DNA from 2 places in the Nocardioides sp. GCM10030259 genome. Region 2 is predicted to be linked to the other one. Evidence: riboswitches for the same ligand, from Rfam matches in the RefSeq annotation. Region 2 holds a riboswitch; the other holds the start of a gene.

Evidence for each region. Region 2 has a riboswitch for cyclic di-AMP ahead of ACFQQI_RS01995 (C40 family peptidase). Riboswitches for the same ligand answer to the same signal wherever they lie in the genome.
Region 1: it holds a riboswitch for cyclic di-AMP, as region 2 does, so the genes downstream of both, ACFQQI_RS11050 (NlpC/P60 family protein) here and ACFQQI_RS01995 (C40 family peptidase) in region 2, are expected to answer to the same signal.

Annotation. Positions count from the first base shown of each region.
Region 1 is NZ_JBHTDF010000009.1:15,425-22,857, forward strand. Features, by position in the region: gene ACFQQI_RS11040 (M48 family metallopeptidase) at 1-58, opposite strand, end outside; gene ACFQQI_RS11045 (hypothetical protein) at 55-1,314, opposite strand; gene ACFQQI_RS11050 (NlpC/P60 family protein) at 1,349-2,263, opposite strand; cyclic di-AMP (ydaO/yuaA leader) riboswitch at 2,346-2,541, opposite strand; gene ACFQQI_RS11055 (hypothetical protein) at 2,733-2,939, opposite strand; gene ACFQQI_RS11060 (NYN domain-containing protein) at 2,977-4,242, opposite strand; gene ACFQQI_RS11065 (hypothetical protein) at 4,253-4,516, opposite strand; gene ACFQQI_RS11070 (DEDD exonuclease domain-containing protein) at 4,620-6,416, shown strand; gene ACFQQI_RS11075 (Lrp/AsnC family transcriptional regulator) at 6,530-6,808, shown strand; gene ACFQQI_RS11080 (hypothetical protein) at 6,812-7,423, shown strand; gene trpD (anthranilate phosphoribosyltransferase) at 7,427-7,433, opposite strand, start outside.
Region 2 is NZ_JBHTDF010000002.1:345,899-353,331, reverse strand. Features, by position in the region: gene ACFQQI_RS02015 (CpaF family protein) at 1-168, opposite strand, end outside; gene ACFQQI_RS02010 (hypothetical protein) at 270-1,619, opposite strand; gene ACFQQI_RS02005 (hypothetical protein) at 1,619-1,987, opposite strand; gene ACFQQI_RS02000 (hypothetical protein) at 2,188-2,787, shown strand; gene ACFQQI_RS01995 (C40 family peptidase) at 2,794-3,342, opposite strand; cyclic di-AMP (ydaO/yuaA leader) riboswitch at 3,349-3,501, opposite strand; gene ACFQQI_RS01990 (ABC transporter ATP-binding protein) at 3,664-4,302, opposite strand; gene ACFQQI_RS01985 (ABC transporter ATP-binding protein) at 4,299-5,123, opposite strand; gene ACFQQI_RS01980 (hypothetical protein) at 5,110-7,433, opposite strand, start outside.

The DNA.
Region 1 (7,433 bases), on a different contig from region 2:
AGGCGACGCCGCCGACCACGGCGACGACCACGGCCACCCGGCGGTCAGGAGCGCTCATGCGGCGAGGTCCGTCAGGTAGTCGCGCCACTCCCCGGTGAGTCCCGCGACGGTGAGGCCGGTCGTGGAGGTGAGCGCCGCGTCGACGTCCCGGCCGCGGTCGACGGCCCTGTAGAACGCGACGAGCGCGTCCTCCCCCGCGGTCTCGGCGACCAGCCGGCACGCCAGCCAGGCGCTTTCGTACGTCGCGCCGAGCCGGGGCGTTCGCGCCCCGAACGCCGCGGCGTCGGGCAGCGCGCGCGGCGGGCCGGACCGGCGTACTGACTCGATGATCTGCGCCGCCGAGCGCTCGATCGGCAGGCGGACGTCGCGCAGGGCGACGTAGTCGGCGAACCCCTCGAGCAGCCAGAGCGGCGACTGGCTGTCCCACGCGCCGGTCGCCACGTGGGTGGCCTCGTGCGTCATGACGACCTGCGCGCCGGTGGGGCGGAGCCCGCCGAAGATGTCGGGGTTGACGAAGACGTGCACGGCCGACTGCGGAGCGGCCGAGCCGTCGGCGGCGGTCGTCACCGCGGCGATCTGGTCGTAGTCGCCGTCCGTCGCGAGGAGCGCCTCCTCGAGCGCCGGGGCCGACTCCGGGACCTCGACCACCAGACCGCGGCGCCAGTCCGGCAGCACGCGGCGCACGGCCGGCGCGGAGGCCTCGGCGCGCGCCGCGTAGCGGTCGGCCTCCCCCGCGCCCTCGGCGACGAGCACGAGAGTCGAGGGCGTACGCCGTACGTCGACCGGGCCGGAGAGCCAGACCGGCGAGACCCGACGTACGCCGCCGAAGCCGGCCAGCGCGACCCGGTCGTCGTCGGCGACCAGGTGGGCGGTGACCTCGGCCCGTGCGGAGACCGTGTCGAACCCGCGGAACCGCCAGGTCACGTCGACCGCGGCCGTCCATGCGCCGTCCGAGGTCGGCGCGCCGTCGTCGTCGACGTAGCGCGCCGTGAAGTCGGTGACCCGCAGCGCCTCGGCGTTCGCCACCAGGTTGCCGAGCACGTCCGCGGCGCCGCTGTCCCCCGCGGGCGCGAGATCACGCGCGGCGTCGGCGTCGCGATCGCGCACGGCCTGCTCGAAGGCCGCCAGGGTCGTGGCCGCGTCGGTCGGATCGACGTCCGGCCGGGCGGACTGCGGCGTCGGCGCGACGTAGGTGTCGTCGCGGGTGGCCGCCCAGCCGACGAGGGCGGCGCCGACCAGCAGACACAGCGCAAGGCCGGCCACCCACCAGCGTGGGCGACCGGCCTGGCGTGGCTGATCGGGGGTGGTGCTCACCCGGGCATTCTGCCGTCAGGTGCCAAGAGCTGGATCAGCCGGGACGCACCGCGCCGGTGTACGGCATCGAGTTCACCGCGGAGACGACGACGCCGGTGCCGGGGTTGGCGGCGTGCACGATCATCCCGTTGCCGATGTACATGCCGACGTGGCTGATCGGGCTGTAGTAGAAGACCAGGTCGCCCGGCTGGAGGTCGCTCATCGAGATGTGCGGGCCGGAACCGTACTGCGCGCTCGACGAGTGCGGCAGCCCGACGCCCGCCTGCCCCCACGCCATCATCGTGAGGCCGGAGCAGTCGAAGGCGGACGGGCCGGCAGCGCCGTAGACGTAGGAGTCGCCGACCTGGGACATCGCGTAGGCGATCGCGGCGGCGGCGCGGCCGGAGGCAGGCACGTCGGACGGGACGCGCGAGACACCGCGGGAGAGGATGTCCTCGCGCTCCTCCTCCTCGAGCTCGTCGAGGAGGCTCTGGGCCTCCGCGAGCTTCTTGTCGACGGTCTCCTTCTCGGCGGCCAGCTTCTTCTCGATCTCGGCCACCTGGGCGGCGCGTCGCTCGGTCGCCTCCTGGCGGATGCCGAGCGCCTCCGCCTCCGTGGCGTACTTGTCGAACAGCTGCGTCTGGAGGTCGTTGAACGCCGACATCGTCGAGAGCTGGGCGAGGAAGGACTGCGGGTCGTCGGAGACGACGACCTGGCCGACCGTCGAGAGGCTCTCGCCCTCGTACTGACGCACGATCGAGTCCTGCACCTGGGCGCGGACGTCCTCGAACGCGTCGTCCTGGCGGTCCTGGTCGGCGCGCAGCGACGTGAGGTCGCGCTCGAGGTCCTTCAGCTCCAGGTGCGCGTCGTGGTAGCGCTCCTGGGCCTGCTCGGCCTCGTGGTAGAGCGTGTCGACGCGCTTCTGCACGTCATCGATGTCCGGCTCGGCCTGAGCGGGGGTCGAGGGCATGAATCCGACACAGGCGATCATGGCGCAACCCGACAGGACGGTGACGAGTCGCTTCCGGCTCTTCTGCACGAGCGGGCGGTCTCCTTTGGCACGTCGTACGCCTACCGGGTGAGCTGACGGATTCGGGCACGACATTTGCCCTACACCGGTCCGGTCCCGGCACGAGTGCCGTCGCCCTCCCGGTGATTCACCCCTGGTGACGGGCGGACCCGGCACCGATGGTTCCCCGGCTCCGGGTCCCCGACGGATCGAGAGCCCGGACTCAGCGCGGTGGCCGCCCAGATCCGACTGATCCACGTCCGGCCACCTGAGCGACTGAGGTTAACCATCAACCCCCTCGTCGCCAAACCCTTGATCGGCACAGGCTGGGTATTTTTGACGCGTTTCTGCCCCGAGGGCACCAATCCGGCCCCGAGAACGCCTCAGCTGTCACAGGGATCACACCAGTCACAGGGTCCGGCGTTTCGGGTCACGCCGACTCCACGTGCGGCGTGTCGACGGCCCGGACCAGTCGCAGGGGTGGCACCAGCCCGCCCTCCGCGAGCAGGTCGAGTGCCTCTCGCTCGTCGTCGTCGAACGTCAGCTCGGGTGGCGGGCCGAGCAGGACGGTGACCACGCAGTCGTGGCAGTGCAGCCCGCGGACCTCGCAGGTGTCGCAGTCGATTCTCGTGCTCATGCAGACGACGGTGACAGGGACCACCGACAGTGGGTCGTCAGCGGCTCATGAGCGCGATCAGCGCGTCCGGGTCGACGACCCGGGCCCCGTCGCGGGCGACGTCCTCGGCGACCGCCCGGTCGGCGGTGACGACCACCACGACTCGCCCCGCGGGCTCGACGGCGACCAGGTCGCGGACGACGTCGTCCGCGATCACGCCGCGCGGGCTGTAGAGCACCCGGACGCCGCGCGGTGCGACGACCGGCGGGCGGTGGTCGGTCTCGGCGGCGTCGAAGACCAGCGTGGTGTCGGCGCCGGTTCGTGCCACGAGCGCGGCCAGTCCGCCGGCGAGCCGGTTGCGCTGCGCCTCGAGCGACGAGCTCGGCCAGGCCCGCTTGCTGACGTTGTAGCCGTCGACGACGAGCCGCGACCGGGGCATCGCGAGCAGCTGCTCGAGGAGGGCCGGGTTGCCCGCGTCGAGCGCGCCGGCAGCGCTCGTCGTACGCGACCCGGACGCCGCGACCTCGGCCTCCACGCGGTCGGCCGGCGCGCCCTCGACGGTGGGCAGCGCGAGCTCGCGCCGCAGCCCCGAGGCGGCGTCGATGACCGTGTCGAGCAGCAGCTTCGCCCGCAGCGTGACCTCGTCGCGGTCGGACCGCGCGACCCGACGCGCCTGGGTCTCCTCGGCTTCGCGGCGCTCGACCTCGGCGCGGAGCCGGCGGTTCTCCTTCTCCAGGTTCGTGACGCGGTCCTCGACCTGGCCACGCAGGGTGGTGAGCTCCTCGGTCGCCCGCTCGGCCTGGGCGCGGGCCTCCCGCTCGGCCGCGCGGGCCTCACCGACCTTGCGCCGCAACGAGGTGTGCTCGGCCTTGTGCTCGTCGGCGCGGGCCCGCTGCGCCTCGCGCAGCTCGCGGACGGCCTGCTCGGCCTCGGCCAGGCGGGAGCGCAGCCGGGTGAGCTCGCGCTCGCGATCGTCGCCGGCGCCCTCCGCGACCCGCTCGACGCGGCCGGCGAGCAGCTCGTCCCACCCGTCCGGGCGGACCAGCCACAGGCGGGCAGCCACCGACGCGTCGTCCCCGTCGTCGGGCTCCGGCCGGGCGGCCACCTGCACGCCGACCCGCTCGCGCAGCTCGTCGTCGTCGAGCGCCGCGACGATCGCGCTCGCCCCGAGGCGGGCGCGGCGGGCCGGGGCGAACGACGCGACCCGTCGTACGGCGGCCGGCAGCGACGGCACGTCCGGCAGCACCTCCGCCGTCTGCGCGACGACGCGGGTGCGGACCGGCTCGGGAAGCCCGGCCAGGGCCAGGGGCTCGGGGGTGGACACGACGACTCCGTCAGCTCGTCTCGAGTGGTGTCTCGAGGGGTGCAGCGTCGTGCCGGTCGACGACCTCGATGGCGTCGGAGCGCCCGCACCAGCGGCAGGTGACCTGCTCGACCGACTCGGCGAGCAGCCGAGTCTCCTCGACCCGGTGGTCGCCGGCGAGGTCGAAGTGCCAGAACTCGGTGGTGCGGCGGGTGCTGGTCACGTCGAAGCGGGTCAGGTTGCCGCAGGCGCCGCAGCGCCACCGCTGCCCGGCGTCGGGGATCGTCACGGACATCGCACACCTCCTGCCCCACGAGATCAGCGTGGTGCCCCACCCTACGGTGGGTGCCCCGCGCGCCGCCGCCGGATTGTCGGTGGCCGCATCTAGCGTCGCGGACATGACCACCAGGCAGGCCGCCTCCGGCAGCCGGAGCGATGCGACGGGCTGGGAGGCCCAGCGCAGCTTCGACGAGCTCGGCCGCCCGCTGCGTGACATCACGTTCTGCGTGGTCGACCTCGAGACCACCGGCGGGTCCGCCGAGGGCGGCTCGATGATCACCGAGATCGGCGCGGTGAAGGTGCGCGGCGGCGAGCTCCTCGGCGAGTTCCAGACCCTGGTCAACCCCCGCGCCGAGATCCCGGCGTTCATCGCGGTCCTCACCGGCATCACCAACGGCATGGTCGCCGACGCCCCGTCGATCGAGTCGGCGCTCCCGGCGTTCCTCGAGTTCGCGGCCGGCTGCGTGCTCGTCGCCCACAACGCGCCCTTCGACGTCGGCTTCCTGCGCTACTTCGCCGAGCAGCAGGGCCGGCCGTGGCCGACCTTCGAGGTCCTCGACACGGCGCGCCTGGCCCGCCGGGTGATCACCCGCGACGACGCGCCCAACTGCAAGCTGTCCTCGCTCGCGAAGGTGTTCGGCTCCACGACGACGCCCAACCACCGGGCGCTCCAGGACGCCCGGGCCACCGTCGACGTGCTGCACGGCCTCATGGAGCGCCTCGGCGGGCTCGGCGTGCACACGCTCGAGGAGCTCCAGACGTTCTCGTCGCGGGTCACCACCGCGCAGCGCCGCAAGCGCCACCTCGCCGAGGGCCTCCCCCACGCCCCGGGCGTCTACCTCTTCCGCGACGAGCGCGAGCGGGTGCTCTACGTCGGCACGTCCCGCGACCTGCGCACCCGGGTCCGCTCCTACTTCACCGCCTCGGAGACCCGGTCCCGGATGGGCGAGATGGTCGGCATCGCGAGCGCGGTCGACGGCATCGAGTGCGCGACCTCGCTGGAGGCCGAGGTCCGCGAGCTGCGGCTGATCGCCGAGCACAAGCCTCGCTACAACCGGCGCTCCCGCTTCCCCGAGAAGGTCCACTTCATCAAGCTGACCCGCGAGGCGTGGCCGCGGCTGTCCATGGTGCGCCGCGTGCTCGACGACGACGCCGACTACCTCGGCCCGTTCTCGTCGAAGAAGGCCGCCGAGAAGTGCCTCGCCGCGCTCCACGACACGTTCCCGATCCGGCAGTGCTCCGACCGGCTGCCCAAGGCCGCCACCAAGTCCGCCTGTGTCCTGGCCGAGATGGGCCGGTGCCTGTCCCCGTGCGACGGCAGCGTCGACGAGACGGCGTACGCCGCCGTGGTGCGCCAGCTGCGCGACTCGCTGCTCCGGCGGCCCGACGAGGTGGTCGAGGCGATCAACGCGCGGATGACCGAGCTGGCCGACGACGAGCGGTTCGAGGAGGCGGGCGTGCACCGCGACCGGCTCGCCGCCTTCGTGCGGGCGGCCGCCCGCTCCCAGCGGCTCGCCGCGCTCACGCGGTGCCCCGAAGTGGTCGCGGCGCGCCGCGAGGACGACGGCCGGTGGGCGGTCCACGTGGTTCGCCACGGCCGGCTGGCGGCCGCCGGCGTGATCCCGTCGGGGGCCGACGCCCACGCCTATGTCGCCACGCTGCGGCAGTCCGCCGAGACGGTCCGCCCCGGACCCGGCCCGGTGCCGTCCGCCACCGCCGAGGAGACCGAGAAGGTGCTGCGCTGGCTGGAGTCGCCCGGTATCCGCCTGGTCGACGTCGACGGCGAGTGGACCTGCCCGGTGGCCGGCGCGACCCGCCACCTCGCCGTGCACGACGCGGTCAACCAGTCCCGGCTGTCGCTGGTGCCCTTCGCGGAGCGTCGCGGGCTCACCACGGTCCACCAACCGGCCAGATGAGCGAGGACGCGTCAGCGGACTCGCTGATGGTGGTCGAGCGAGCCGCGCGACCGAGCCTGCGAGGTCGCGACTGGCGTGTCGAGGCCCGGCCCCGGCCGAGTAGTGTCCGTCCCGTGATCACCGCCATCGTCTTCGTCAAGGCCGACGTCGCCCGCATCCCGGAGGTGGCCGAGGCCATCGCCGCGCTCGACGGCGTGAGCGAGGTCTACTCGGTGACCGGCCAGATCGACCTGATCGCGCTGGTGCGCGTGCGCAACCACGACGACGTCGCGTCCGTGGTCGCCGAGCGCCTCAACAAGGTGCCCGGCGTCACCGCCACCGAGACGCACATCGCGTTCCGCACCTACTCACGCCACGACCTCGAGTCGGCGTTCTCGCTCGGCCTGGACTGACGCGTGTCGTGGCTCGACGCCATCGGGTGGGTCGGCAGCGGGCTGCTCGTCTTCTCGCTGCTCCAGGCGCGCGTGCTCCGGTTCCGCGCGCTCAACCTCGTCGCCTGCCTGGTGCTGGTGTTCTTCAACGCGATGATCGGCGTGTGGCCGATGGTCGCGATGAACGTCGTGCTGGCGGGCATCAACATCTACTTCATCGTCCGCCTGCTCGGCGAGCGCCATGACGAGCGGGCGTTCGACGTGCTCGAGGTCGGACCGAACGACGACTACCTCCGCCACGTGCTGCGCGTGCACGGCGCGGACATCCTGAGGTTCCAGCCCGACTTCCTGTGGGACCCCGACCCCGACGCCGACCACGCGTTCATCGTGATGCACGGCGACGAGACCGTCGGCGTGGTGCTGGTGCACCGCGAAGGCGACGTCGCGCAGGTCTGCCTCGACTACGTCACGCCGAAGTACCGCGACTTCACGCCGGGCGAGTTCGTGTGGCGGCGCAGCGGCCTCCTCAACGACCTCGGGGTCCGAACGGTGGCCACGCCCCCCGGCATGGTCGGCGCCTACTACGACCGGGTCGGGTTCCGCCGCTCCGGCGACCAGTTCGTCCTCGACCTCTGACGGTCAACGT
Region 2 (7,433 bases):
GACCACGTCCTCCGCGATCCGCCGCACCAGCGTCGGGTCGCGCTGCGGGTCGACGCCCTCGCGGCGCACCAGCTCGCGGACGTGCTGGTCGAGCTGCTCGACGAGCTCACCGTGCGCGCCGCGAACGCCGTCCTGAGTACGGCGCGGCGCCGGATGGGTCAGTGCCATGGGCTCCCCCGAGCTGGATCCTTGCCGCCAGTCTCTCCGCCGACAGGCTCCGCGAAACAGACCCGATCAGCGATCTGTGGACAACGACCGGGCAGGTGCCCTCAGTCGAGGACGCCGGGGGCTGCGCCCTCGTCGTCGACCCAGTCCTCGCCGGCGTCGAAGAGCTCGCGCTTGCGGCCCTTCTCGTCGTCCTTGGCGCTACCGCTCCGACCGCCGGTTCCGGCGCCGCCGGCGGCGCGGCCGCCTGCGCCTGCGCGGCCCGAGGAGCCCGATCGTCCGGTGGCGCCGGCGCCGCCGCGACCGGCCGCGCCTGCACCCGAGCGCCCGGTGGCACCGGCTGCGCCGCGGCCCGTCGCTCCGGCGGTGCCGGCGCGTCCGGTGGCGCCGGCGGCGCCCGCCGCGCCACGGCCGAGAGTTCCGGCTGCACCGGCGCGCGCCGTGCTGCCGATGCCGCGGACGGCGCTCGACGCCGTACCGCGTCCGGCCGTGGCCGAGCCACCCGGGAAGAGCCCGCCCTTGAGCGCACCGGTGAGCTTGGCGCCGATCACGCCGGCGGCCGCGCCGCCGCCGACGGCGCCCGCCGTGCCGGCACCGATGGTGCCGAAGCCGGAGAGGCCCTCGGAGCCGGCCGTCCCGCCGGTGCCCGTGACGGTGGCGTCGACGGGCGTGGGCGTGAACGCGAAGTCGGGGACCGATCCCGGCGTCCCTCCGGGCCCGTCGCCACCGGGGGTGCCGGCATGGCCGGGTCCGTCGGTCGGCTCCCAGGCCGGGTCGAGCCCGGGCTCCCAGACCGGGGTGCCGATGACCCCGTCCCCGGGCCTGCCCTTGCCGCCTCCGGGCGCGCCGACGGCGCTGCCGGTCATGCCCGAGGGCATGCTGCCGGCGCCGCCGGAGCCGGAGGTCGAGGGCGGCGGGGGCGGCGGCGGGTCGGGCTCGCCGTGGATCTTCTTCATCGTCTCGGTCGACTTCTCGAGCGACTTCTCGAAGGCGTCGGCCGCGGCGCGCGCCCTCTCCTCCTGGTCGGCGTACGCCTGGGCCGCTGCCTGCTCACGCCCCTTGCTCTGCGCCTCCCGCTGGAGGTCCTCCGGCGGCGGGTTCGGCCCCGACGCCCGGAACGGCGTGGGCTGGGAGATGTCCTTGGTGCCCTTCTCGGCATCCTTGGCCGCCTTGACCGCGGCCCCGGCGTCGATGAGCGCGCTGGAGCCCTCCGTCAGCACGTCGGCCTTGGCGTTCAGCGCCTTCGACGACGTCGCGAAGGCCTTCTGCACGGCGGGGCCGGTCTCGCCACCGACCGCCCAGCCGACGGTCGACCCGGCGCCCTCCAGGTAGGTGCCGATGTCGCGCAGCAGCGTGCTGCACTTGATCCACTCGGTGGCGGCACTGTTGACGTTCTCCTCGTCCGCGCCGCCGATGGCCTGGCGCAGCCGCTCGACCTGAGGTCCGACCACCATCAGTCCGTCCCCCCGTCGTTGTGCAGGTCGTGCGAGTTCAGGCTGGTGCCAGCGTCGAGCAGCTCGCGCCTGCGCGACGGCGTCAGGGCGGCGGCGGCCTCGAAGTCGCGCTCGCTGAGGTCCCGGACGAAGTCGTTGAGGTTGGTGGCATAGCCCTGGAGTCCGGCGGCCATCTGGTTCAGCGCGTCGACCACGTGCTGGTGCGCGACGTTGGTGTGGTGCCCCATCTGGGCACCATGCGTGGATCCTCCGAACACGCCGGCCCCTGTCTGCATGGGGCTGGCCTCTTTCATGCTGCTCGCATGGTTGTCGAGAATCTCCCGACACTGGTTCACCAGGGCCTCCGGCAGCCCCAGCACCGTCAGCACGTCAATCGGTCCCATTGCGTGTGTCGCCCTTCCCCCGAGTGGCGCTTCGCGCGCCTTCCGTTCCTCGCCGGTGGACTGCCCCGACCGGGCGGTGCTGAAACCTCCGACTCCGTCCACCGGTCGGTCAGGTTTCACAACGATCGGGCGCGGCTAGGGTGACACCGTCGAATCCGGCGACTCTCGGACCCAGGAGGCCCCGCGTGGCTCACCCGCTCCAGGCCCGCGCGGCCCTCGCCGCCACGATCGCGGCCCTGCTGCTGCCACTCGCGGCCTGCGGCGGCGACGAGCCCGGCGGCGCCGACGAACCGTCGGCATCGCCATCCGAGTCGGCCTCGGAGTCTCCCGCTCCGAGCGAGGAACCCTCGTCGACGGTCGCCCCCGCGTCCGGGCCGCTCCTCGAGCTCCCGAACGCGGAGCTCCACGTCCCCGAGGGCTGGACGAAGGACGAGGCGATGATCGACCTGCAGTCCGGCGCCACCGGTCCCGACAGCACCTCCTCGGCCACGCTCACGGCCATCGAGATGCCGGCGGCCGCTCCTGATCTCCCGCTCGCGGAGCTGACCAGGAACGCGCTGAAGTCGGCGCCGACCCCGAAGCCGAAGGTCCTGGACACCGTCCAGATCGGGGAGGTCGACTGGTACCACCTGAGCGGTGAGACCGGCGGCCAGCACGCGGAGTCCTTCGGCACGGTCAACGACGGCTACCAGACGACGATCAACTTCTTCTTCTTCCCGACCATTCCGGTCCGGGAGCGGGAGGAGGTCATCGCCACCAGCCTTGCCTCCTTCGCCTGGCGCTGACCGGGGTCAGCCCCGACCGCGGAGCGTCCCGGCGAACCACGAGTTGGACCACACCCGGTCGGTGCGCACCCGGGTGCCGGAGTACGGCGAGTGCAGCACCATCCGGTGCCCGCGGTACCAGCCCGCGAAGACGCCGACGTGGTAGACGCCACCGCCACCCGTGAAGAACATCAGGTCGCCGCGTCGCATCGCCGAGCGGGGGATGTGCCGGGTGAAGCCGGCCTGTGCGGCCGATGTGCGGGGGATGCCGCCGAAGCCGGCCCGGCGGAAGCTGTAGTACGTCAGGCCGGAGCAGTCGAAGCGGTTCGGGCCGGCGCCGCCGTAACCGTACGGATCGCCCTTCTGGGCCACCGCGGTGCGCATCGCGACCTCGACGCGGCTGGGCTTGCGCTTGGGCTTGTCCTGGCGCTCGCGCTTCACCTGGTCGGTCGTCGCCGAGTGTGCCTCGGAGATGGGTGCGGTGCTGAGCAGTCCGATCGCGAGGGCGCCGCTGACGATGACGCGGGCACCCGCGCGGGTACAGGAGCGCAGGACAGTAGGAAGTGCTGTGGACATGTGCGTGGTTCCTCCCCACGCCTGTGAGGTGAGCTGTCGGGTTCGGGCAGGAAGGTGCCCGGCCGCGCTGGCGCGGCTTCACCCCGAGCGGCCGTGTGGCCGCGAAGAACCTGTGGGTCCCCCACTCCTGCCCGTGTGTTCGATCGTCGGTCGCGGTCCGGCCGCGACCAAGGTGGACCGGTGCCACGGACGGGCAGGACTCGGCGTACCCGGGACCGGCTGTGCTGGTGCAATCGTCAACGACGCTACCCACCTGGTCGGGTGAACCAACCCTCCATCGCCGCAAACCGGACGCAGATCACATAGTCGCGCGCGTGTGATTCAGGAGAGGACCCGGCCCTCGTCGAGCCGCACGACCCGGTCCGCGACCTCCCAGATCCGCTGGTCGTGGGACGCGACGAGGACCGCGGATCCGACGCGGGCGGCGTCCGCGAGCACGCCGATCACCTGGCCGACGTGGTCGTCGTCCTGGTGCCCGGTGGGCTCGTCGAGGATCGCCAGGCGGGGCGCGAGGACGAGCGCCCGCGCGACCGCGACCCGCTGCTGCTCGCCGAGCGACGTCTCGGTGACCCCGCGGTGTGCGAACTCCCCGATGTCCAGCGCCTCGGCGAGACGCGCGAACGCCGCCCCCGGGTCGACCTTGGCGCGCAGCGCCGGCAGCGTGACGTTGTCGCGCACCGAGAGCCCCGCCAGCAGCCCGTGCTGCTGGGGCACGACCGCGATCCGCGACCAGTCGGCGACATCGGCGGTCGGGCTGCCCCCGAGGGTCGCCGTGCCGTGCTCGGGCCGCTCGATGCCGGCGGCGAGGTGGCACACGGTCGTCTTGCCCGACCCCGACGGCCCGGCCAGCGCGACCAGCTCCCCCGGCGCGACGACGAGCGAGACGCCGTGGAGCACCTCGACGCGGCCGGTGCCGGCGCCGTACCCGTGCCGGACGGCGGCCATCTCCAGGGCGCTCATTCGGACACCTCCGGTGGTCGCAGGCGTACGCCGTCGCCGTCGTCCTCGATGATCACGCGCCGCGAGGGGAAGAGGTCCAGCAGCGCGGGCGGCAGCTGGAGCCGGCCGGTCGCGTCGATCACGGCGGTGGTGTCGCGACGGGTCGTCTCGCTGGAGAGCACGCCGTGCCGGAGCCGGAGCAGCCGATCGGCGCGGTGCATGATCCGCTCGTCGTGGCTGCTGATCACGACCGCGGCGCCGGCCGCGGCGGCGACGAGCAACGCGTCGACGACGAGGTCGGCGTTGGCGTGGTCGAGCTCGGCCGTGGGCTCGTCGGCGACGATCAGGCTCGGCGTGCCGGCGAGGGCGACGGCCACGGCCAGCCGCTGCTGCTCGCCGCCGGAGAGCGCGGCCGGCAGGTGGTCGGCCCGGTGCTCGAGGCCGACGGCCGCCAGCGCGTCGTACGCACCGTCGGCGGCGCCGCGCCAGGCGCCGACCTGGCGCACCTGGTCGACCGCGCGCAGGTGCGGGAAGACGCCGAGCGACGACCGCTGCGGCACGAACCCGATCCTCGATCGCCGCAGCGCGCGGAGCTGGCGGGTCGACGCGACGACGACGTCGCTGCCGAGGACCGCGAGCCGGCCGGCGCTCGGCCGGTCGCGCGCGCCGAGGAGGGTCAGCAGGCTGCTCTTGCCCGAGCCGGACGGTCCTGCGACGACCGTGAGCGCGCCCGGGTGGACCTCGAGTCCGATCCCCCGCAGCGCATGGGTCTCCCCCGTCGCCGAGCGGAAGACCTTGACGAGGTCCTCGCAACTGGCGGCCACGGTCTCAGACGCCGGCACGGAGCACCTCCGCGGGGTGTCGGCGCCGGGCGCGCCAGGCGCCGAGCAGCCAGGCGACCAGGACGGTCGCGACGAGCACCCCGACCAGTACGGCGACGTCCGCGAGCCCGGGTCGCGGGCGGGTGAGCGGCGGGATGGTGGCGGTCGCGTCGATGATCGTGGGGAGCAGCACGAGCACGGTCGAGGCGAGGACGGCGGCGAGGACGGCCGTGGCGACGGCGTACCCGACCTCCCACGCGCGCGAGCGCGCGAGCTCCGAGGGGCGCCAGCCCATCCGCGCGAGCAGCACGTCGGAGACGCTGTCGCGGTCGGCGAGCCGCAGTGCCAGCACGAGCGCACCGGCGACGGCGAGCACGAGGACGACGACGCCGAGGGCGAGCACGTAGCCGGCGGCCCAGGTCGCGGCGACGAGGCCGCCCCCGATCTGCGCCTGGGTCTGGTTCGTGACCTCGCCGTCGGTCGCGACGCCGGCGTCGGCGAGGCCGCGGCGGAGCACCCGGGCGGGGTCCGCCGACCACACTTCGGAGCTGAAGACCCCGGCGTCGCCGCTGGACGCACCGCGGCGGCCGGGGTGCACCGTCGGGAACACCAGGCGGAAGAGCCGCTGGGTGTCGGCGACGACCGTCACGGCGCCGGTGTCGGTCTCCGATCCCGGGAACGCCGGGACGACCCCCACGACCTCGAACGGGATCTGGAACTCGCCGCTGAAGTCGAGCGTGCCGTGGTCCCCGGCGTCGAGGTCGGTGTCGCCGGACAGCAGCACCGGGAGGCCCTTGGCCTCGCGGTCGAGCCTCGGCAGCAGGTCGCGGCCCGCGTCGAGGTCGCCGGAGCCGCCCCAGTCGGCGACCGCGGCGAACGAGCCCGTGTCGACGGCCATCAGCGGGTTGTCGCCGAACGCGGGCGGCAGCGCCACCGTGCGCCGCCACACGATCGAGGTGCCCTCAGCGGGCGGGGTCGACAGCACCGCCGTACGACGCGGGCCCTTCATCCCGCCACCCCGGAAGTCCTCGGCGACCTGGATCGTCGTGGCCGCACCGGCCAGGGCCGCGGTCTTGTCCGCGACTCCCTCGTCGATCCCGCGGTGCACGGTGAGCGCATAGGCGAACAGCCCGAGGCCCACGGCGACGACGGCGGTGAGGGCGGTGACCTCGCGGACGACGGGGCCGGTACGGCGCGTGGCCAGCCAGCGCGGCCGGCCGGGATGGGTGCGGGCCGGCCGGCGCGAGCGCAGCCAGCCGACGGCGCGGGCGACCAGCACGGCGACCGACCCTGCGACCAGCACGGGGAGGGCCATCGTCAGCGGCGCCTCGGCCCGGTCGGTGACGTCGACGGTGAAGACCGCGACGGCGACGGCGACCGTGGCCGCGAGCAGCGCCGCCGTCCACGGCACGGCGCGACGGCCCCGGCCGAGGAGCGACAGCCGGGCCAGGCTGTCGGTGCCGACGGCGGACAGCGCCGCGGTCGCCACGACGAGCGCCAGCCCGATGCCCGCGGCCACCGCCGCGCGCACGAGGTCGCCGGTCGAGGTGACGAGGCCGGTGTCGGTGGGCGGACCGGCGGTCAGCACGCCGAGGCAGGCCAGCCCGAGCCCGGCCGGTACGGCGAGCAGCGCGACCGGCAGCATCTCCAGACCGGCCAGGGCGGCGAGCTGGCCGGGGCTCAGGCCGAGCCCGGAGACGAGCAGCTGCTCGCGCCGTCGGCTGCGGCCCAGCAGCACCCACGCGGCCACCAGCAACGCGGCCGCGAGCGCCTGGCCGGCGACGGCGTACGGCCGCACCTGCTCGCGGGCGGTGCGGGCGGTCCCGTCGGTCTCGAACGCGATGTCGGGCAGTCCGGTGAGCACATTGAGCTCGGCTCCACCCTCCGGCTCGGTCCCGAGCAGCGCGCGGTAGAGCGCCGCGCGGGAGTCGAACGCGTCGTTGCCGAGCCGCTGGAGCTGGGTGACCGCTGCCGCCGCGTCGTCGGGGCTGATGTCGGCGTCGAGCGGGAGCTCGGCGAGGTAGAGCGGTATCTCCCCGGCATTGAGCACCAGCCGGTCGAAGGTGTCGCGGCCGGCAATCGCCAGCGGGGTCTTCCTGCTCGGGTCGTCGGGGTCGTAGGGCACGAACCACCGGTCGGCGTCGGGGTCGTCGGCGATCGCCTTCGGGAGCGCGGAGCCCGGCGCGGTCTCGTAGGTGCCGGCCACCTTCGTGCGGACCAGCGACGGCGGCGTGGCGATCAGGAAGGTCGGGACCAGGCCGAGCCGGATCACGTCGCCGGTCTCGACCCCCAGGTCGGCGGCGACGTCCTCGGCGAGCCAGACCCCGTCGG